One region of the Streptomyces sp. NPDC088124 genome, then DNA from elsewhere that is predicted to be linked to it. Evidence: riboswitches for the same ligand, from Rfam matches in the RefSeq annotation. Region 1 holds a riboswitch; each other region holds the start of a gene.
What was found. A riboswitch is a leader RNA that binds a small molecule or an ion and turns the genes downstream of it on or off. The one in region 1 is predicted to bind cyclic di-AMP.
Positions count from the first base shown of each region.

Region 2: linked by a shared signal. The riboswitch ahead of AB0P17_RS10655 (LysM peptidoglycan-binding domain-containing protein) and the one ahead of AB0P17_RS13575 (M23 family metallopeptidase) in region 1 are both predicted to bind cyclic di-AMP.
Region 3: linked by a shared signal. The riboswitch ahead of AB0P17_RS18035 (LysM peptidoglycan-binding domain-containing M23 family metallopeptidase) and the one ahead of AB0P17_RS13575 (M23 family metallopeptidase) in region 1 are both predicted to bind cyclic di-AMP.
Region 4: linked by a shared signal. The riboswitch ahead of AB0P17_RS06940 (transglycosylase family protein) and the one ahead of AB0P17_RS13575 (M23 family metallopeptidase) in region 1 are both predicted to bind cyclic di-AMP.

Region 1 is NZ_JBFBJB010000014.1:23,682-29,121, forward strand. It holds gene AB0P17_RS13570 (aldo/keto reductase) at 1-477, opposite strand, end outside; gene AB0P17_RS13575 (M23 family metallopeptidase) at 606-1,655, opposite strand; cyclic di-AMP (ydaO/yuaA leader) riboswitch at 1,667-1,821, opposite strand; gene AB0P17_RS13580 (PP2C family protein-serine/threonine phosphatase) at 2,070-3,173, opposite strand; gene AB0P17_RS13585 (MerR family transcriptional regulator) at 3,525-4,271, opposite strand; tRNA gene AB0P17_RS13590 (tRNA-Met) at 4,412-4,485, opposite strand; gene AB0P17_RS13595 (hypothetical protein) at 4,580-4,774, opposite strand; gene AB0P17_RS13600 (hypothetical protein) at 4,897-5,112, opposite strand; gene AB0P17_RS13605 (aminotransferase class III-fold pyridoxal phosphate-dependent enzyme) at 5,279-5,440, opposite strand, start outside.
Region 2 is NZ_JBFBJB010000010.1:64,101-69,540, forward strand. It holds gene AB0P17_RS10640 (hypothetical protein) at 1-252, shown strand, start outside; gene AB0P17_RS10645 (hypothetical protein) at 387-797, shown strand; gene AB0P17_RS10650 (amino acid permease) at 1,051-2,451, shown strand; gene AB0P17_RS10655 (LysM peptidoglycan-binding domain-containing protein) at 2,561-3,340, opposite strand; cyclic di-AMP (ydaO/yuaA leader) riboswitch at 3,345-3,508, opposite strand; gene AB0P17_RS10660 (enolase C-terminal domain-like protein) at 4,006-5,334, opposite strand.
Region 3 is NZ_JBFBJB010000019.1:147,557-152,996, forward strand. It holds gene AB0P17_RS18015 (aspartate aminotransferase family protein) at 1-976, shown strand, start outside; gene AB0P17_RS18020 (XRE family transcriptional regulator) at 1,086-1,721, shown strand; gene AB0P17_RS18025 (DUF6126 family protein) at 1,757-1,948, shown strand; gene AB0P17_RS18030 (tyrosine-protein phosphatase) at 2,008-2,820, opposite strand; cyclic di-AMP (ydaO/yuaA leader) riboswitch at 3,259-3,424, shown strand; gene AB0P17_RS18035 (LysM peptidoglycan-binding domain-containing M23 family metallopeptidase) at 3,429-4,424, shown strand; gene AB0P17_RS18040 (SGNH/GDSL hydrolase family protein) at 4,606-5,430, shown strand.
Region 4 is NZ_JBFBJB010000006.1:129,122-134,561, reverse strand. It holds gene AB0P17_RS06960 (Ppx/GppA phosphatase family protein) at 1-114, opposite strand, end outside; gene AB0P17_RS06955 (DUF501 domain-containing protein) at 111-647, opposite strand; gene AB0P17_RS06950 (septum formation initiator family protein) at 803-1,276, opposite strand; gene eno (phosphopyruvate hydratase) at 1,518-2,813, opposite strand; gene AB0P17_RS06940 (transglycosylase family protein) at 3,035-3,802, opposite strand; cyclic di-AMP (ydaO/yuaA leader) riboswitch at 3,810-3,982, opposite strand; gene AB0P17_RS06935 (transglycosylase family protein) at 4,855-5,440, opposite strand, start outside.

The DNA of each region.
Region 1 (5,440 bases):
CGCGCTGATGTTGGAGGCGGCGACGGCGCGCACCTTGCCCTCCGTGACGAGCTGGTCGAGGGCGGTGACGATCTCCTCGACCGGGACGTCCGGGTCGTCGAAGTGCGTGTAGTACAGGTCGATGTAGTCGGTACGGAGCCGCCGCAGCGACTCCTCGGCCCCGGCCTTGATGGTGGCCGCCTTCAGCCCCTTGAACTCCGGGTGCGCGCCCACCTTCGTCGCGAGGAGCACGTCGGAGCGGTTGCCGCGCGCGGCGAACCACTCGCCGAGGACGGACTCGGACTCACCACCGGAATGGCCGTCCACCCAGGCCGAGTAGACGTCCGCGGTGTCCACGAAGTTGCCGCCCGCGGCGGTGTACGCGTCGAGGACGGCGAAGGACTCCGTACGGTCCGCGGTCCAGCCGAAGACGTTGCCGCCGAGGGCGAGCGGGAAGACCTTGAGGTCGGAGGAGCCGAGTGTGCGCAAAGTCGTCATGCGTCACTTCAACCCCGCCGCAGAGCGCCTTATTCCGTTTCGGGGCGCTCCGGGCGGTCCTGCTGCTCCTGCCGCCCTCAGGACCGGGAGGTCTCAGGACCAGAGGTTCCAGGACCGGGGCTTCGGCCTCAGGGATTGATTCCCTTGCCGTTCAGCCACGCCATCGGGTCGATGCCCGTGCCGCCCGCCGTGTGGACCTCCAGGTGGAGGTGGGGCCCGGTCACGTTGCCGGTCGCGCCGACGCGGCCGATGACCTCGCCGGTGGAGACCTTCTGCCCGGCGCTGACGGAGAGCGAGGACTGGTGCGCGTACCAGACCTCCGTGCCGTCCTCCAGCTCCAGGACCGTGCGGTAGCCGTACGAACCCGACCAGCCGGCCGACTTGACGGTGCCGCTGTGCACGGCCTTGACGGGGGTGCCCGTCGGCGCCGCGAAGTCCAGGCCGGTGTGGTAGCCGGAGGACCAGAGGGAACCGGACTGGCCGAAGGAGGAGGTGAGGGTGTACGAGGAGGTGGGGAGGGAGTAGCTGGCCGCCAGCTTGGCGAGACGCTCCTGCTCGGCCTTGGCCTTGGCCTCCGCCTCGGCCTTCTTCTTGGCCGCCTCGATCTTCTTCTCCGCGTCGTTCTGCCGCGCCTTGGCCTGGCTCGCGGCCTTCTCGGCGGCCGCGTCCTCCTCCGCCGCCTTCTGCGTCGCGTCGGCCTTCGCCTGCTGCCCCTCGGCCTGCTGGAGGATGCGGGCGCGCAGCGCCTCGCCGGCGTCGGTGGCGCCCTGCTCGGCGTCCGCGGCGGTCAGACCGGCGGTGCTCAGGGGCGCACGGGCCAGCACGTCCGACGCGGACTCCGCGTCGTCCGACCCCAGGGAGCCCATCCCCGGCAGGGACTTGGCGTCGGGAAGGTTGTCCGCGATGGCGTCGGGCAGGGATATGGAGACCGCGGGCTTGTCCTGCGCGGTGGCGATGCCGCCCGCGCCGACGGCGGCGATGACGCCGACCCCCAGGACCGTGGAGCTACGGGCGAGCCCGCTGCGCTGCTTGGCGACGCGGTGCCTGCCGCGTACGGGGCGGATGGACTCCTCGGTGGGATTCCACTCCCCCCAGGTCCCGGGCGCCTCGTTCTCACTGCCGCTGCCGAAGGAGTGGGTTTCGAAGGTGACCGTGGGGGCAGGCTTGTTGGACGCCACTGAGGCGTGCTCCTTTCCTTCCTTCTCGCCTACCGGGTTAGCTGACGGGTTCGGAGCAGGAAGGTCTCCTACGGGTGTCCCCTGCCGCGCGAGGCGGCAGGTAACTCCCGATTCACCCCAATTGGTGGTTCCCCGGTTCCCTCGCGGGATTCGGCGCGTGCGCACGGTGCCATCTCTGGCGACGGCTGGGACAACCGCGCTGCGTTATCGAACGTTAATAGAGACCAGGGCCTTATTCCAAGCTGTTCCCGATGATCGTTAACGACTTCGCAACGGACGTACCGGGACACAAGAACGCGCATCCGGGCGAGTTGATCGGCGCTCGAAGCACATTGACCCGCCTCGCATACTTGACGGTATGTCAAACGTTATGCGGAGGGATACTCATCGGTCACCATGAGTGACGCCGCGCGCTCAGGGCACGATCGGCATCGTCCTGCGCCGCTCCGGCTCCCCCTCCGAGGGCCGGCTGACCGCCAGCAGCGCCATGTCGTCCTGGCTGCCGCCGCCCGTGTGCCGCCGCACGTCGTCGATCAGCGCCTGGAGCATTTCGTCGGGCCCCTGGAAGATCCGCCCGTCCAGCCGCTCGCGCGGGACGTAGAAGATCCCGTGCGCGTCGCGCGCCTCGGTGAGCCCGTCCGTGTAGAAGAGCAGCGTCGCGCCGTCGGGGTACGGGGACTGCTCGGCCCGGTCGGGCCACGCGCCCAGCTCGCTCATGCCGAGCGGCAGCGCGGGGTCGTGCGCCGCCAGCATCCGTACGGCGCCGTCGTGACAGATCAGCGGCTCGGGATGGCCTCGGTTGACGAGCCGCACGACGCCCTCGCCGTGCGGAATCTCCGCCAGTACGGCCGTGGTGAACCCTTCGAAGACATCGAGCCCGTCCCGCCGCGTCCCCTCCCTCAGAAGTGAGCGCTCCAGCCGCTGCGCGACGCCCTCCAGCGAGCTCTCCTGCTCCGCCGCCTCCCGGAACGACCCGATGATGACGGCGACCGCCTCGACCGCCTCCAGCCCCTTCCCCCGTACGTCGCCGACGACCAGCCGCACCCCGTACGGCGTGTCCTGCACGGCGAACAGGTCACCGCCGATGAACGCGCCCTCCTGCGCCGCCTCGTACCGCGCCGCCACCCGCAGCCCGCCGATCCGCTCCGCGGGTCTGGGCAGCACGGCGCGCTGGGCGGTCTCGGCGATGACGCGGGCGGAGGCGAGCCGCTCGCCGCTGCGTCTGACGACGCCGTTGATGTAGAGCGCGAGGGCGGAGACGACGAGCACCGTCAGCAGTTCACTGATCGACACCACCGTGGTGAGCGTGTTGGTATGCGCACGGAGCGCGATCTCGGCGGCGAGCGACGCCACGGCCACCAGCAGGGTGCCGAACAGCGGATAGAACGGGGCCGCGGTCAGCGGGGCGGCGGCGAAGAGCGGCGCCGAGGTGACCCTTGTCGGCGTCGCCAGGTCGAGGATGACCCCGCCGATGATCACCAGGGCGGGCAGGAACCGGACGAGCCGCCGCCCGGCCAGTCGCCGCGCGTACGGGCCGGCCGGACCGTACGGCGCCCGGTCCGCCGCCCGGCCCAGGTCGCTGGCGGGATCCCGGCGATGGTCCCGCCCGTACGTGCCGGTCGCCCAGAACCCCGCGGCGTCGGCGCCCAGAATCCCGGCGCCGTCGGCGTCCCGTCTGCTTCTGCCGCCGAGGCGTTCTCCGATTCTCCTGAGCTTCCCCACCAGTCGTCTCCTGCCCGTTCCGCCGACGGCTGCGGACGGCACCGCGCTCCACCCAGGCTGGCCGCCGCCGCGGCGGGCGGCGACCCGCGGTCGGCCGACTGGGCTACGGAGACCGATGCGAGGGCACGGAGGCCGATGTGGAGACGCTCAGTCGGTCAGGTGGCGCTCGGCGTACACCTTCATGGCGTCCCGCACGAGCACAGCCGTACCTTCACCGTACTTGTCATACGCCGCGGTGAAACGTGGATCATCGACGTACAGGGCCGTGACTCCGATGACATAAGACCTGGTGGGCTCCATGGTCACCGCCAGCCAGTCGCAGTGACGCCGGGCGATCGCCTGCGCCTCCTCACCGGACGCGTCGTGCCCTGCCGCGGCCGCACGCCCCCAGTCGCGGGCGATCGACTCGTGCCGCTCCTGGAACGCCCGGCGCTCCTCCTCACCGAGCGAGCGCCACCAGCGGTCGCCCTTCTCGTAGGCGGGGCGGCCCCACCTCTCGGTGACCTCCTGCTCGTACCGCGTGTGCGCGAAGCCGTCGAGCACTTCCTCTGCCATGAGTTCCTCTCCGCTCTCGGTCTTGTGGAGAGTGGTCCGCACCGACGCGATCAGCCGACCGATGCGCTCGCGCTCCTGCTCCAGCAGCCCCAGATGGCCGCGCAGGGCGGCGGCCGTGTCCTGCTGGCCGTCGAGGATCCGGGCGATGTCCGGCAGCCCGAGACCCAGCCCCCGCAGCAGCAGGATCCGCTGCAGCCGGACCAGGGCCTCCTGGTCGTAGTACCGGTATCCGTTGACGCCGGTCCTGCTGGGCTCCAGCAGCCCCAGCTCGCCGTAGTGCCGGAGCGTACGGCTCGTCGTACCGGCCTTCTTCGCGATGTCCTGGATCGACCACTCCATGACATTCACGGTAGAAGTTGACGTTACGTAAAGGTCAAGCGCGAGCCCGGGACACGGATCCCCGGGGACGCGGATCAGGGAACGGGAACACGACGAAGGCCCGGATTCACCAGGAATCCGGGCCTTCGTCTTCTTCGCAGTAGCGGGGACAGGATTTGAACCTGCGACCTCTGGGTTATGAGCCCAGCGAGCTACCGAGCTGCTCCACCCCGCGCCGTTGAAGATGACTCTACGCCATCCGGAGCAAGATCATTACCAATTCCGCGGTCACGGCCGAAAGGGCGCCCAGCCGGGCCGAACGACAGGCCCTAGGCGGCCTCGACGACATCCGCCCGCACGGCGGCGGCCCACTCCACCAGCAGCCGCTGGTAACGCTCCTGCTCGGCCGAGGACAGCGCACTGCCCGCACGCGCCCACAGCGCGCGGATCTCCGCGTTCACCACAGCGGCGGATCTGACAGGGGACGGGGACGCGGACTCCGGGGTGGCAGCAGAAGCGAACATGGGACCAAGGCTACGGCCGGCCACTGACAATCGGCGGAGCGTGGCGCCTGCGCCCGGTCCGGCACCCGGCACCCGGCACCCGGCACCCGGCACCCGGCAGTCAGCACCCGGCACCGTCCGCCTCACACCACCACGGTGTACTCGTGCGCGGGGCCTCCCTGCCACTCCACCCAGGCCGGGTCGTCCAGCAGCTCCCAGGCGTCGGGCAGCCCGGCCAGCCGCAGGAATTCGACCAGGTGGTCGTCGGAGTGGGCGAGTCCCATGATCTGCCCGCGGACCGTGACCCGCCGCCCGCCCGTCCCTGACGCCCGGTGGACGACGATCGGTGCATCACTCATACGGCCAAGAGTGCGACGATCTCGCCCGGTCCGCAGCATCTGGGGCGCGCTATCTTCCGTACCGGCCTGTAGCGTGCGTCACATTCGCCCCCGGGGCCCCTCAGGGCTCTCGGACCCCCCGGCCCCCTCGGACCCCACGGCTCCTCCCCCGGGCTCCACGGACGTCTCACCCCAGAACGGCGAAAACCTCGTCGATCGCGGCGCAGGTCCGGTCGGTGTCGTCGTCCGTCACGGCGGCCGACACGAACCAGCAGGCCAGGCCGTGCGCGTTGATGTGGATGCCGCGGCGCAGCAGCTCGTGGCGGAAGAGGTCGTACCGCCGCCGGTC
Region 2 (5,440 bases), on a different contig from region 1:
CGGATGTTCTCCTGCCAGGGCCGCCCCGGCCGGCTCTCGGTCCGGGACGACCAGCCGTCACTGTTCCGGGTCGGCTGCACGATGACCGGGGGCTCCTCCGGCGGCGGCTGGTTCATCGAGGACGCGCAGGGGCAGCCCGCGCTGGTGAGCAACACGTCGATCGGCCCGAGCGCCCAGACCTGGCTGGCGGGTCCCTACCTCGGCGCGGGGGCGAAGGCGATCTACGACGCCGTCAGCGACAAGTTCGCCTGAGCGGTCCGGTACGCGGCGGGGTGAGGGTCCGGTACGTGGTCGGGGCGGCGGCCCGGTACGCGGTCCGGGCAGACTCGCGGTAGCGCCGGGGCCCCGGCGTCTCCCGTACGGCCGCACGAAAGCGAGATCCGAAGGTGCCGCACATCATCGTCGAGTACACCCCGAACCTGGCCGAGGACCTGGACGTCGAGACGCTCCTCGACGTCCTGCACGAGACCGCGCTCGGCCTGGGCGTCTTCCCCCGCTGGGGCACCCGCACGCTCGCCATGCCGGCGACCGCCGCCCGGGTCGGCGACCGTCCGGAGAGCGGGCCCGCCAATGGCCATGTGCAGATCAGGCTGACGATCGCGCCCGGCCGCCCCGAGGAGCTCAGGAGCCGGATAGCGGACGAGCTCTTCGCGGCGGCGGAGAAGCACCTGGAGCCGATCGCCGCCCGCCGCCCGGTCGGTTTCCAGCTCACGATCACCGAGTTCGACGCCTCGGTCACCCGGACCGGCGGCAGCATCGCCGGCTCGCCGACCCACCGGCCGCCGCTCGACGCGTAGGCCCGTTCCGGCACAGCCCGCCCCGTCCTGGCTCCGTCCGGCTCCATCCGGCTCCGTCCGGCTAGGTCCGGCTAGGTCCGGCCCCGTCCGCCGCCGCACCCGGGGGGCGGACGGGGCCCCGGGGCCCCGGGGCGGGCGCGCCGGTCGTCGCGTCCGGAAACGTTTTGCCTGGACGGGGGGCGTCCGGGGAGACTGCGAGGACCGCACCACCGCGTCCCCCTCACCGGCCCCGAAAGCAGTCTGAGCTCTCCCCATGCACGACCGACTCACCCCCCGCCCCGCCGCCACACCGGCCGCCGAATCCGCCGAACCGCTGGCCGGCGGGCTCAAGCAGCGCCATCTCACCATGCTCGGGCTCGGCGGCGTCATCGGCGCCGGGCTCTTCGTCGGCTCCGGCGCCGGGATCGCGCTGGCCGGACCCGGGATCGTCGTCTCGTACCTGATCGCGGGCGCGCTCGCGATGTGCGTGATGCGGATGCTGGGCGAGATGTCGACGGCGCTGCCCGCGTCGGGGTCGTTCTCCGTGCACGCCGAGCGCGCGCTCGGCCGGTGGGCGGGTTTCAGCGTCGGCTGGCTGTACTGGTTCCTGCTCGTCGTCGTGCTCGCCGTGGAGGCGACGGGGGCGGCGCGGATCGCCAACGGCTGGCTGCCCTCCGTACCGCAGTGGGCGTGGGTCCTGGTCTTCATGGTCGTCTTCACGGGCGCGAACCTCGCCGCCGTGAAGAACTTCGGCGAGTTCGAGTTCTGCTTCGCCGCCCTGAAGGTCTTCGCGATCGTCGCGTTCCTGGTCCTGGGGCTCCTCGCGGTCTTCGGTGTCCTGCCCGACACCCGCCCGGCCGGTCTCGCCAACCTCACCGGGCAGGGCGGCTTCCTCCCCAACGGCTGGCAGGGCGTGACCTCCGGGGTGCTCGCCGTGATCTTCGCCTTCGGCGGTCTGGAGGTCGTCACGATCGCGGCGGCCGAGTCCGACGACCCGGTGCGCTCGGTGGCCCGCGCGGTGCGCAGCGCGGTCTACCGGATCCTGTTCTTCTACGTCGGCTCGATGGCGGTCATCGTGGCCGTGCTGCCCTGGACGGCGCAGAAGGCGGGGCTCAGCCCGTACGTCACGGTCCTCGACGCGATCGGTATCCCGTCGGCCGGGCAGATCATGAACATCGTGGTGTTCGTGGCGCTGCTCTCGGCGCTCAACGCCAACCTGTACGGCTCCTCCCGGATGGTCTTCTCGCTGGCCGAGCGGGGCGAGGCGCCGAAGGCCCTGCTGAAGGTGAGCGGGTCGGGCGTGCCCCGGCGGGCGGTGCTGGCGTCGGTGGCGTTCGGGTTCGTCTCCGTCCTGCTCAATCTGAAGTGGCCCGACTCGGTCTTCCTGTACATGCTCAACGCGGTCGGCGCGGTGCTGCTCTTCGTCTGGGCGATGATCGCCGTCTCGCAGCTGCGGCTGCGCCCGCGCGTCGAGCGGGAGGCGCCGGAGCGCCTGGTCCTGCGGATGTGGCTGTTCCCCGGCCTGACGTGGGTGACGCTCGCCGCGATGGCGACGGTGTTCGTGCTGATGCTCCTCGACGACGCGGCCCGCCCGCAGCTCCTCTGGTCCCTGGGCGCCACGGCGCTCGTGCTGGCGGTGGCGGGCGTACGGGAGCTACGAGCGCGGCGGGTGTGACCCGTGCGATACGTGTGACACGTACGCGAACGGGCCCCGGCCCCGCCGTCGCAGGACGGCGGGGCCGGGGCCCGGTGCGTTCGTCACCCGCCGGGCGACGCGGGTCCGGTCAGTAGGGACCGTTCACGTTGTCGATCGAGCCGTACCGGTCGGCGGCGTAGTTGCACGCGGCCGTGATGTTGGCGACCGGGTCGTAGGCGTCCATCGCCGTACCGGGCACGTGGTACGCCTGGAACGTCGGGGCGATGACCTGGAGCAGGCCCTTGGACGGGACGCCGTTCTGGGCGTTGATGTCCCAGTTGTTGATGGCGTTCGGGTCGCCCGAGGACTCACGCATGATGTTGCGGTGGATGCCCTCGTAGCTGCCGGGGATCCCGTGCTGGGCCATGATGTCCAGCGCCTCGCGGATCCAGCCGTCCAGGTTGTCGGTGTACGTCTTGGCGACGGCCTGCTCGACCGAGCCGCTCCCGGCGGACTCCGTGCTCGTCTTCGTGCTCGTCTCCGTGGCGGTGGTCGCCGGGGCGGCCGCCTTCTTCCCGTTGAGGGTCAGCTTGAGGCCGGGGTGCACGAGGGACGGGTTGGCGCCGACGGCGCTCCGGTTGTCCTCGTAGAGCTTCTGCCAGCCGCCGCTGATGGAGTAGGCCTGCGCGATCTTCGACAGGGAGTCGCCCTCGACCACGACATAGGTCGTGGCGGTGGTCTTCGGTGTGGCGGCGGGAGCCTCCGCGGCCTTGGCCGCACGGACGTGTTCCACCGTCGCGGGCGCCGCGTGGGCGGTGGCCGCGGTGACCAGCGGAATCGCGAGAGCCGCGCCCCCGGTGCCGACCGCGACGAGGCGACGGGCGAGCGAGCCGGTTCTGGGGCGGCGGTGCTTGGCGTTTCTGGGCACGACGAATTCCTCTCCGTCGCCTGCGAGGTGAGCTGTCGGGTTCGGGCTGGAGATGCCCGGCCGTACGGCGGTGCGTACGGCTTCACCCCGAGCCGTTCCGGAAATCCGGACCGGCGACTTACCTGGGTCCCCCGCTCCTGCCTTGTGACGGATAGGTGTGTGGGTCTCCGGACAGCGGCAGGATTGGGCGTTCCATCCGGATGGACGAGAACGTAAGCGAGATATCAGGACGGCACAAGTTCCGAATTTTCGGGTCAATCGCCCTTTCGGGAGCCTCCCGGGAACTCAACTTTCCTCTCCTGGGAGAGAAAGCGTCCGCCTCGCCACGCCCACCTGCCGAGACGGGGGTGACACAGGTCACGAACGTAACGGAATAATCGGACAGGCAAAAGGCGTCAGAGGCTACAAGTGCCCCTAACGCCACTCAACTTCACTTAACGGGAAATACAGACAAAACACCCTTATCGGTCACCGGTGGCGGGAGGATCCATCGCCCTCCCACCCCACTCCCCGACAACTGGGAACGCCCGACGGGAATTGAACCGGAGCGCCTCCGAATTCACCGGGCGATTCATTCTTCTGACGGCCTGTCGCGCCTTGGTACGCCTTCGCACCGCAGCCGCGTTCCCCCGCGGCAAAATGCGGGACATGATCGCGGCAATGCCTCATCTCACCAAGCAGGGACGCTTGCTGTCGAACTCCCAGTCCCGTACCAGAAATCGCATCGCGGCGGCGTCGTCCCGGCCGGAGAGGTTCTTCTCCGCATACAGCTCGTGGGCGGCGAGAAGGCGGTCCATGTCGAGTTCGACGCCGAGCCCCGGGGTGTCGTCGACGGCGACCTCGCCGGCGACGATGCGCGGGGGCTCCACGGTCAGCCGCTCCAGGCCCTCCTGCCAGATCCAGTGGGTGTCCAGGGCGTTGTACTCCCCCGGGGCGGCGGCCCCGCAGTGGGCCATCATCGCCAGCGAGATGTCGAAGTGGTTGTTGGAGTGGCAGCCCCACGTCAGTCCCGTCGCATGGCAGAGCTGGGCCACCCGCACCGACCCCTGCATGGTCCAGAAGTGCGGGTCGGCGAGCGGGATGGAGACCGACTGCAGCGCCATCGCGTGGGTGAGCTGGCGCCAGTCCGTGGCGACCATGTTGGTCGCGGTGGGCAGGCCGGTGGCCCGGCGGAACTCCGCCAGGATCTCCCGGCCCGAGAACCCGTCCTCGGCTCCGCACGGGTCCTCGGCGTACGCGAGCGTACCCACCAGCGGCCGGCACAGCTCGACCGCTTCCCGCAGCGACCAGGCCCCGTTGGGGTCGAGGGTGATCCGCGCCCCGGGGAAGCGTTCCTTCAGCGCGCGTACGGCCTTGACCTCCTCCGCCCCCGGCAGGACACCGCCCTTGAGCTTGAAGTCCCGGAAGCCGTACCGCTCGTACGTCGCCTCCGCCTGCCGGACGATCGACTCCGGGGTCAGCGCCTCCTCGCGGCGGACGCGGTACCACTCGACGTCCGCGCCGGGTTCCCGGACGTACTCCAGATCGGTCCTGCCGGGGTCGCCGACGTAGAAGAGGTAGCCGAGGACCCGTACCGCGTCACGCTGTTTGCCGTCCCCGAGCAGCGCGGCCACCGGCACCTCCAGGTGCTGGCCCAGCAGGTCGAGGAGCGCCGATTCGACGGCCGTCACCGCGTGCACCGTGGTGCGCAGGTCGAAGGTCTGCTCCCCGCGCCCACCCGCGTCCCGGCCGCCGAACCGCTCCCCCAGGGCCCGCAGTACCCGCTTGTGGTCGCCCAACCGGCTTCCGACGACGAGGGGTTGGGCCTCGCGCAGCGTACGGGTGATGCGCTCGCCACCCGGCACCTCGCCCACGCCGGTCCGGCCCTCGGAGTCCTGGACCACCAGGACGTTGCGGGTGAAGTACGGGGCGTGGGCGCCGGAGAGGTTGAGTGCCATGGAGTCACGGCCTGCCACCGGATACACGGAGAAGCCGGTGACGACGGGCTGGCTCATGGGGCGAGTCCTTCCAGGGTGCGGATGGTGCGGGGCGGTTCCGGGAGCGCGGGCGGGGGCCGGCGGCAGAGAACAGGTGGCAGAGGACAGAGGCAGAGGACAGGGG
Region 3 (5,440 bases), on a different contig from region 1:
GTACGCCACCGGGCGCCCCAGGATCCTCTACTGCGGCCACGCCTTCCACGGGCTGACCACCGGGTCGCTCTCGGTCAACGGCGAGGACGGCTTCCGGGACGGCTTCGCGCCGCTGCTGCCCGACACCGCGATCGACCTCGGTGACCTCGGCGCGCTGGAGCGGGAGCTGGCCCGCGGCGACGTGGCCGGGTTCGTGGTGGAACCGATCCAGGGCAAAGGCGTCCACGCCGCGCCGCCCGGCTTTCTGCGCGCCGCCCAGGAACTGCTGCACCGCCACAAGGCGCTGCTCATCGCCGACGAGGTGCAGACCGGCCTCGGCAGGACCGGTGACTTCTACGCGTACCAGCACGAGGAGGGCGTGGAGCCGGACCTCGTCTGTGTCGCGAAGGCGCTCTCCGGCGGCTACGTACCCGTCGGCGCGACCCTCGGCAAGGACTGGATCTTCAAGAAGGTCTACTCCTCGATGGACCGGGTCCTGGTCCACTCCGCGAGCTTCGGCTCCAACGCCCAGGCCATGGCGGCGGGGCTGGCCGTCCTCTCGGTGCTGGAGGACGAGGAGATCGTCGCGCGGGCGCGCGCCACCGGGGACCTGCTGCGGTCACGGCTGGCCGCCCTCGTGGACCGCTACGAGCTGCTGCACGACGTACGCGGCCGGGGCCTGATGATCGGCATCGAGTTCGGCCGGCCGGACTCGATCAAGCTGCGCGGGCGCTGGACGATGCTCCAGGCCGCCCGCAAGGGACTCTTCGCCCAGATGGTCGTCGTACCGCTGCTGCAGAAGCACCGTATCCTCACCCAGGTCTCCGGTGACCACCTCGAAGTGATCAAACTGATTCCACCGCTGATCATCGGGGAGCGGGAGGTCGACCGCTTCGTGGCCGCCTTCATCGCCGTGATGGACGACGCACATGGCGGGGGCGGACTCATGTGGGACTTCGGCAGGACACTGGTGAAGCAGGCCGTCGCGGGCCGTTAGACAGTCGCGGGCTGTAAGACAGCGGCCGGCCTGGCCGATCCGCGTCGGGTATTTTTGCCTCCTGGGCAAGAAATTTGCCTGGGGGGAAAGTCCCTGGCGCAATGGACGCATGAGCACACCCTCCGCCGGAGAGGCGGCCGACGGGCTGCCCGACCCGCTTTCCGATCATCTTCCCGACGTCGCGCCGCGCCTGCGTGAGCTGCGCCGTGGCCGCCGGCTCACCCTGGAGGCCGCCGCCCGGCGGGCCGGACTCTCCCCCGCCCATCTCTCGCGGCTGGAGACGGGGCACCGGCAGCCCTCGCTGCCCATGCTGCTCGGGCTGGCCCGGATCTACGGGACGACCGTCTCCGAGCTGCTCGGCGAGGTGCCGCCGGAGCGCGAGCCGATCGTCCGGGGCGGCCGGGCGGAACCCTTCGAGGCCGACGGCTGGACCTACCACCAGGCGGGCGGCCCCGGACGCGCCATGCAGCCGCTGCGGCTGGAGGTGCCGTACGGGGCACAGGGCGACCTGGTCCGGGTGCACCCCGGCGAGGAGTGGCTGTACGTGCTCGACGGGCGGCTCAGGCTGAGCCTGGGCGACACCGTGCATCTGCTCGCCCCCGGGGACAGCGCGCACTTCGACTCGCTCACCCCGCACCGCATCGCGGCGGCCGGACCCGAGGGGGCCGAGCTCCTCTTCGTCCACACCCTGCTCCAGAGCCCGGCCGCCGACCTGTGCGTCGGCGGCTCGGCTCCTCATGTCTGATCCTCATGTCCGACCCGCCGAGAGAGGTCCCATCCATGTCGGAGACAGAGCGTCCGGCGCCCGCCGAGGGCGGCCGGGAACAGGTGCCCCCGCGCCCGCGCGTCATGGACGAGGAGAAGAAGTTCCCGCGAGGGCTGGTGATCCGGCTCTTCGCCTATCTGGTGGCCGGCCATCTCTTCGCGGGCTTCCTCTACCTCCTCTTCCACGTCGGGGCCCAGGGGCGGTAGCGGCCCAGGCCTTCGGCGCCGTCCCTTGCGGTTGACGCCGTCCGTCGCTCGCCGTGGCGTCAGCCTTCGTCCAGGAGGCGGGCGCGCAGCCGTTCGCGGGTCTCGGGCGCGAGCCGGAGGCCTTCGGAGAGATAGCGGTCGGTGGAGCCCCAGGTCTTCCCGATGGCCTCGAAGGCGGCGTCGAGATAGGCGGCGCGGGCGTCGAAGAGCGGGCTGAGCAACTCCATCACCTCGCCGGACCTTCCGGCGGGCGACCGGTCGCTGCGGCGGAAGGCGTAGCGGCGGTGCGGGTCGTTCGACTTGAGGTAGTCGGCCGTGATCGCCTCCGGCTCGACACCGACCGCGAGCAGGGACACGGCGACGGAGAGCCCGGCGCGGTCCTTGCCCGCCGCGCAGTGCAGCAGCGCGGGGACGCTGTCCTCGGCCAGCGCGTGCAGCAGCCGGCTGTGCTCGGCGGTGCGCTCCGTGATGATCGCGCGGTACGAGGCGGTCATCCGGGCCGCCGCTCTGCCCTCCGAGAGGAGCGAGCGGAGCAGGTCGAGGTCGCCGTCCCGGACCATCCGCCAGAACTGGGCGCCTTCGGCCGGGTCGGAGAGCGGGATGTTCACATGGCGCACGCCCGCCAGTTCGACATCCGCGCCGTCGAGCTTCACATCGGCGGAATTGCGGAAGTCGAAAATCGTGTGCAGACCGAGGGTGGAGAGAAAGGCGGAGTCGTCGGCGGTGGCGTGGGCGAGGTGGCCGCTGCGGTAGAGCACGCCGTACCGCACCCGGCGTCCGTCCACGGCCGGCAGGCCGCCGACATCACGGAAGTTGCGTACTCCGGACAGTTCGGGCTCGGTGGACGGGACCTGCGGCGACTGCTGCGTCACGCCTGCTCCTCCGTGTCTGCCCTCGGCGCTGCTCGCCGGCGGCGTCGGTCCCCGACCCTACGACATCGGCCGGTGTGCTCATCAGTACGGCGGAGGGCCGGGGAGTCCACGGATCACAAGGGGACGGGTGGGGCGAAACCGTCCAAACGGTGCGCTGTCCGGATTGAGTGATTCCGGATAACCTGCCCCGATCGTGGGGGAGATGGGCTCCGGCTGGTGAGCAGGATCATATCCGTGACGTTCCGTGGTGACGGTGCGAAAGGGAAGGGCCACCTCGAAAGGGAATTGGAGGGCGGTCTCCACGCAGGGTGACGGGCGATCTTCGGCGCGCAGGGAAGGGTGCGTCACCGAGGGAAAAGGGTGGCTTGTTCCGGCCGTCCCACTCGCCTACGTTCACCCTCAATCCGAGCGGAACGCCGAATCCTGCCGCCGCCTCGGGGACACCATCCACCCATCACGCGTGGCAGGAGCGGGGGACCCAGGTAGTACGCCGTTCCGATGTTCCGACGTCAGGGACGGCTAGGGGTGAAGTCGCGCACCACGCGCGGCCGGGCAGCTCCAGCCCGAACCCGACAGCTCACCTCGTAGGCGCCGGAGAGGAATTCGCCATGCCCGCGAAGGGTAAGCACCGCCGCCCCAGGACCAATCCGTTCTCCCGCGGCTTCATCGCCGCCGGCACGGGCGGCGCCGCCATCGCGCTGCCGCTCATCGGCGCCACCGGCGCGCACGCTGCACAGCAGGCCGCGCCCGCCACGGCCCCGCAGGCCGCGCTCGCCGCCGCACCGCAGTCCGCGCCGGCCGCCGCACCGCAGGGAGCGGCCGCGACGCAGGTGAGCCGAACCGCCGGAACCACGGTGCGTACGTACGCCGTGGTCGCGGGCGACTACCTCTCCAAGATCGCCGAGGAGCAGCACGTCCGGGGCGGCTGGCAGCGGCTGTACGAGGACAACCGCCGCGCCGTCGGCGACGATCCCGGGCTGATCCACCCCGGCCTCAAGCTCACCATCAACGGCAAGGCCTCGGCCGCCCGCTCGGAGGCGCCCACCAGGGCCTCGAAGTCGTCCAGGGTGGCCAAGCCCTCCGAGTCCACCGCGTCGGCGGAGTCGGCCAAGTCCTCGAAGGACTCCTCGTCCGCCGAGCCCTCCACGGCCCGGAGCGAGGCGCCCGCCGCCGACTCCGCGGCGCAGAGCAGCGCGTCCGGCTTCACCCTGCCGGTCGACGGCATCGGGGTCGGCACCGCGTACCGCGCCGCCGGCGGAAGCTGGTCCAGCGGCTACCACACCGGTGTGGACTTCGTGGCCCCCTCGGGCACCACCGTGAAGGCCGTTGGCGCGGGCACCGTCGTCTCCGCGGGCAACGGCGGCGCGTACGGCAACCAGGTCGTCATCCAGCACGAGAACGGCATGTACTCCCAGTACGCCCACCTCTCCTCCCTCTCCGTCTCGGCCGGCCAGAGTGTCTCCACCGGCCAGCAGATCGGCCTCTCCGGCGCCACCGGCAACGTGACGGGACCGCACCTGCACTTCGAGATCCGGACGGGCCCGGACTACGGCTCGGACGTCGACCCGCTGGCGTTCCTCCGGCAGAACGGCGTCTCCATCTGATCCGTCCGGCCGCCCCGGACGCGTTTCCTCCACCCCGAGGCCCGGCACCCATACGGTGCCGGGCCTCGGGGCTTTGCGCTATTCCCGCTTGAGGGAAAATTGACCGATGGTGTTTCTCACCCTGAGTCAACACCCGCCTACGGTCGCGTAGGTCACATCGCCGGGAGGAAAATGTCCCGCTGTGGCAGACGATTCGAGAACAAGAAGAGACAAGACATTCGGGTCGTACGCGGCGATCGGTGACAGCTTCACCGAGGGTGTGGGAGATCCAGGCCCCGACGGGCTGTTCGTCGGCTGGGCGGACCGGCTCGCGGTCCTGCTCGCCGATCAGCTTCCGGTCTCCGGTGCGACGGCCGACCCCGTCCACGGCGACTTCCGCTACGCCAACCTCGCGGTACGCGGCCGGCTCCTCGACCAGGTCGTCGAGGAACAGATACCCCGCGCCAGGGAACTCGCCCCGGACCTGGTGACGTTCTGCGCGGGCGGCAATGACATCATCCGCCCCGGCACCGACCCCGACGACGTGGCGGAACGCTTCGAGCGGGCCGTCGCCGACCTCACCGGCTCCGTCGGCACGGTCATGCTGGCCACCGGCTTCGACACCCGGGGCGTGCCCGTGCTTCGCCATCTGCGCGGCAAGATCGCCACGTTCAACGAGCACACCCGGGCCATCGCCGACCGCTACGGCTGCCCCGTGCTCGACCTCTGGTCCCTGAGGACCGTCCAGGACCGGCGGGCCTGGGACGGCGACCGGCTCCACCTGTCGGCCGAGGGGCACACCCGGGTCGCGCTGCGCGCCGGGCAGGTGCTGGGCGTCGAGGTGCCCGCCGACCCGGACCAGCCGTGGCCGCCGCTGCCGCCGCGCGGCACCCTCGAAGTACGGCGCGACGACATCCACTGGGCACGCGAGTACCTGGTGCCCTGGATCGGCCGCAGGCTGCGCGGCGAGTCCTCCGGCGACCACATAGCGGCGAAACGCCCGGACCTTCTCCCCCTGGAACACTGACGCGGCGCGG
Region 4 (5,440 bases), on a different contig from region 1:
GACGATCGTCATCCGCCGGTCGAGCTCGACCAGTTCGCCCGTTTCCGGGTGGACATCCGCGACGAGCAGACGGATCGAGTTCGTACCGCAGTCGATGGCCGCGACCCTGGTCATTCCTTGTCCCCCTCGTCCACGCAGGGCGTCACGCACGGGCCCTTCGCCCACCACTCCGGCAGCATCGCCAGCGCCTCGTCACCCAGCGGGTTCACCCCCAGCCCCGCCGCCAGCGAGTGGCCGACCAGGACGTGCAGGCACTTCACCCGGTCCGGCATGCCACCCGCGCTGGGGAAGCCCTCCAGCACCTCGATGGCGTCGCGCCGCGCGAGGTAGTCCTCGTGCGCCGCGCGGTACGCGGCGGCCAGCTCGGGGTCGGTCGCGAGGCGCTCGGTCATCTCCTTCATGACGCCGTTCGCCTCCAGCGTGCCGATGGCCGAGGCCGCGCGCGGGCACGTCAGGTAATACGTCGTCGGGAAGGGGGTGCCGTCGGGGAGCCGCGGGGCGGTCTCGACCACGTCCGGCTGCCCGCAGGGGCAGCGGTGCGCGATGGCGCGCAGCCCGCGCGGCGGGCGGCCGAGCTGCTCCTTGAAGGCGGCGACGTCCGCCTCGGTGGGCTCGGTGCGTGCGGTCTGCGGAGGGGGCGTCTTCATGCCTGCCTGGTTCTGCCGTTCCGGATTCATGTCGTGCGGAGGGGGAGGGGTGGGGTGGGGTGGGGCCGTGGGCGGGATGAGCCCGGCGGGATGAGCCGGGCGCGGTGCGTCCGTACACGTACGTACGGGGTGCGTCCGTACACGTACATACGTACCTACGTGCCGGGGCGGTCCGCCTCGTCCACCCCGTCCAGGACGTTCGAGTACCAGGGGCGGTCCGCCGCACCCTCGTCCTCGCGCCGTTCCCGCGCCGCCTCCGGGTCGATGACGGTGAAGCCCGTCTCCCCCGGCCGCAGGTAGTGCAGGTGCTCACGGGCCAGCCGCTCGACGTACGCGTCGTCCTGGAGCCGCGCCTTCTCGTCGCGCAGCTCCGCCACGCGCCGCTGCGCCTCCTGGCTCAGCCGCTCCTGCTCGGCGATCTCGTTCCGCTGCGACACGTACTCCCGCATCGGATACGCGAGCGCCACCACCAGGGTGCAGACGACCAGCGCGAGGAAGGCCGCGCGCCCCGTGAGCCGGGAGCGGCGGTCCTGCCTGCGGTTCTGCGAGCGGTAGACCCTCGCCGCGGTCTGCTCACCGAGCAGCCGCAGCCTGGTCGAGGTGGAGAACCGGTCCCGGTTCCCGGCCATGGCCCGCCTCCCCTGTCATGTACGGACGTCCCCGGACACGGTACGGGACCGCGGCCGGGGACGTCCGTACGACGGGCGGATGAGCGCCCGCGACGGTATGGGTTACGCGCTGCGTGTTCTCTCAGCCGTTGGAGAACGCATCCTCTTGTTGGAGGAACGCATCCTCTTAATCGCTCGCAGAGCGCATCCTCTTAACTGTTCGCAGAGCGCATCCTCTTAATTGTTCGCAGAGCGCATCCTCTTAACTGTTCGCAGAGCGAAACCGCGGGAACGCGCTGCGACCCGCGTACACCGCCGCGTCGTCGAGGATCTCCTCGATGCGCAGCAGCTGGTTGTACTTGGCGACGCGGTCCGAGCGGGCCGGGGCGCCGGTCTTGATCTGACCGCAGTTCACGGCCACCGCGAGGTCGGCGATCGTGACGTCCTCGGTCTCGCCGGAGCGGTGGGACATCATGCACTTGAAGCCGTTGCGCTGGGCCAGCTCGACGGCGTCCAGCGTCTCGGTCAGCGAGCCGATCTGGTTGACCTTGACCAGCAGGGCGTTGGCCGAGCCCTCCTCGATGCCGCGGGCGAGGCGCTCCGGGTTGGTGACGAAGAGGTCGTCGCCGACGATCTGGACCTTGGAGCCCAGCTTGTCGGTGATGACCTTCCAGCCGGCCCAGTCGTCCTCGAAGAGCGGGTCCTCGATGGAGACGAGCGGGTAGGCGTCGACCAGCTCCTCGTAGTACTCGGTCATCTCGGCGGCCGAGCGCGACTTGCCCTCGAACTCGTAGCTGCCGTCCTTGTAGAACTCGGACGCGGCGACGTCGAGCGCGAGCGCGATGTCGCGGCCCGGGACGTAACCGGCCTCCTTGATCGCCTCAAGGATGAGGTCGAGCGCGGCGCGGTTGGACTCCAGGTTGGGCGCGAAGCCGCCCTCGTCACCGAGGCCGGTGGAGAGGCCCTTCTGCTTCAGGACCTTCTTGAGCGTGTGGTAGACCTCGGCGCCCCAGCGCAGCGCCTCGGAGAAGGACTCCGCGCCGATCGGGGCGATCATGAATTCCTGGATGTCGACATTCGAATCGGCGTGCGAGCCGCCGTTCAGGATGTTCATCATCGGAACGGGCAGCAGGTGCGCGTTCGGGCCGCCCAGGTAGCGGAAGAGCGGGAGGTCGGACGCCTCGGAGGCGGCGTGCGCGACGGCGAGCGAGACACCGAGGATGGCGTTGGCGCCCAGCGAGCCCTTGTTCTCGGTGGCGTCCAGGTCGATCATCGCCTGGTCGATGAGACGCTGCTCGGTGGCGTCGTACCCGACCAGCTCCGGGCCGAGCTGCTCGATGACGGCGAGGACGGCCTTCTCGACACCCTTGCCCAGGTAGCGGCCGGCGTCTCCGTCGCGGAGTTCGACGGCCTCGAACGCACCGGTGGAGGCACCGGAGGGGACTGCAGCACGACCGGTGCTGCCGTCGTCGAGGCCGACCTCGACCTCGACCGTGGGGTTGCCTCGGGAGTCCAGGATTTCCCGGGCTACGACGACGTCGATGGACGGCACGAGCATCTCCTTCTGGGATGTGACGCGTGGGTGCAGGGTCTCTTGGCCTTGCGACATGAGCCTAACCGGCTCCGGGTCATCGGCCAGCCGGTGCCCGCCCCCTAAGACGCTCCCGCTCGCACAGACCGCCGCTACCCGCCGGTAGCGGGACCGGATGGCGGGCAGCGGCGGGAACGGGGCCCGGCCCGGCGCGTACGGGGGTGACGCGCCGGGCCGGGGAGAAGGGGTCAGCGCAGGTGGAGCTGCTGACCCGGGTAGATGACGTCCGCGTCACGGACGATGTCCTTGTTCAGGTCGAAGACCTTCTTCCAGCCGCCCTTGACCTTGTGGGCGGTGGCGATCTTGGAGAGGGTGTCGCCGGACTTGACCTTGTACTCGCCGTCCCCCTTCTTGATCGTGAACGGACGGTTCTGGCCGCGCGAGGCCGGCTGCGCCTCGTCACGGGTCGACTGCTGCGGCTGCGCCTGCCGGGTCGCGGCGGACTTCTTCGTACCGGAGCCGCTGGAGCTGCCGGAGGCCGAGTTGGAGGAACCGGAGCCGGAGCTGGAGGAGTTGGAGCCGGAGCTGGAGGAGTTGGAGCCGGAGCCCGAGCCGGAACCGGAGCCCGAGCCGCCGTTGTACGCGGCGCCCGAGAGGCCCACGCCACAGCTCGGCCAGGCGCCCTTGCCCTGGCCCGCGAGGACCTTCTCGGCGACGGCTATCTGCTGGGACTTGGAGGCCTGGTCGGCGCGGGGGGCGTAGGCGGTACCGCCGTACGCGGCCCAGGTGGAGGGGGTGAACTGCAGGCCGCCGTAGAAGCCGTTGCCCGTGTTGATCGACCAGTTGCCCCCGGACTCGCACTGGGCGACCCGGTCCCACTCGGAGGCGGTTGCGGCGGAGGCGGCGGTGGCACCGATCAGCGGGGCCGCGACGGCCGCGCCGGTGATCCCGGCGAGGGTGGCGTAGCGGATGGCCACGGACGGGCGGCGGTGCTTGGCCTTGCTGGAACGCAGCAGCATGAACGCATCTCCTCACCGACGCCTACGAGGTGAGCTGTCGGGTTCGGGCCAATGAGTTGCCCGGCCGCGTGCTCGCACACGCGGCTTCACCCCTAGCCGGCCGCCGGCCGTCTCTCGACGGCCGGGCCCGGCGCAAACCTATGGGTCCCCCGCTCCTGCCTTCGGCGCACGAAGCGACGATTACTCCCCCCGACCGACGGCAGGATTCGGCGTGACGGTCGACGAGGCCCGCGGTGCGAGCGGTTCAGACCGTAATCACAGCCCTGCCGGTTGTTCAAAGGAGCACATCCAGGAAAAAACGCCCTTACCTCCTCCGAGGGACAATACGTTTCCGCAGGTGAGAACCGGATTCGATCAACCGGCGAGGCGAAGAGCCCGAGTTGCGGCAAAGAGACCCTTGTCTCACTTGCCCAGAAGTGGACATACGGTCGCTAACTGCCCGCGTTCCGGGCGGAGATCGGAGGCTCTGGCCAGGACGGACGCGACCGAAGAGGCGTCAACGGGGCGCCGTTCAACGGCACTCGCCCGTACCGGTTCCGGACTCACCCGCTCCGGCCCTGGAGCGGGGCGCTCCGGTTCGAGCGTCGCTCGCCCCGGCCGCCGACTCCGGTCGCGGAGTCACCCGTTCCAGTTGCGGAGTCACTCGCTCCGGCCGCGGAGTCACTCGTTCCGGCCGCGGGACGGCCGCCGGAGTCACCCGTTCCGCCGAGGGCCCGGGGACCGGGCGCACTCACCCCGGTCGCCCACTCCGACCCCGGAGTCACTCACTACAGCCCTGGAGTCACTCACCACGGCCCTGCGGCGGGGCGCCGCGACGGGGCGCCGCGACGGGGCGCTGCGGCCCGGCGCGGGTCACGGTGGGGCCGCCGGCGGCGCCGGGAGCGGGAAGCCACGCGTACGGCGGCCTGGAAGCCGTGCGTACGGGCCCGGTGGGCGACGGCCCGGATACGTCGGCGACGGCTCGGCGACGGCCCCGGGACGGCCCCGGGAACGCGGAAGCCGCGCCTCCGTCCTGGAGGCGCGGCTTTCCGGAACTCGCTGCCGGCTGCTCAGACCCAGCCGCCGACGACCTTCTGCCCGCCGGTCGCCAGGGAGAGGTGGCCGCCGACCGTGGTGACGACCTTCTCGACCTCGCGCTCCACACCGTCCGTGAGCCCGGCCCCGTCACGGGCTCCGCCCGCCCCGCGGGAGGCGCGACCGCCCCCCGAGGCACGCTCCTCGTCCGCGGTGCCCGGCGAGGCACTCTCGTCGGCCGCCTGGCCGCGGTGCTTGCCCTTGGACGCCTCGTCCTTGCCCTCGGCGTCGTCCGTACCGGCCGCGGAGCCGGTGGCACCCGGGCTCGGGCTGGTGCTGGGCTCCGGGGAGGTCTTGCCGTCCGCGCCCGCTTCCGCGCCCGGGTCCGTCACGGCGTCACCGGACGGATAGGCGTCCCCGGAAGGGCTGCCCGACGGGGTACCGGACGGGCCGGTGCCCTTGCCGCCGCCCGTCACCCCCTCCACGACGCCGGAGACCGCACCGCCGACCGCCTCCGTCAGCCCGGAGACGGCGGCGCAGCTGGACCACGCCTGCGCCCCCTGGGCCTCGAAGACCTTCTCGGCCACGGCTATCTGCTGTGAGCGGCTGGCCAGGTCGGGG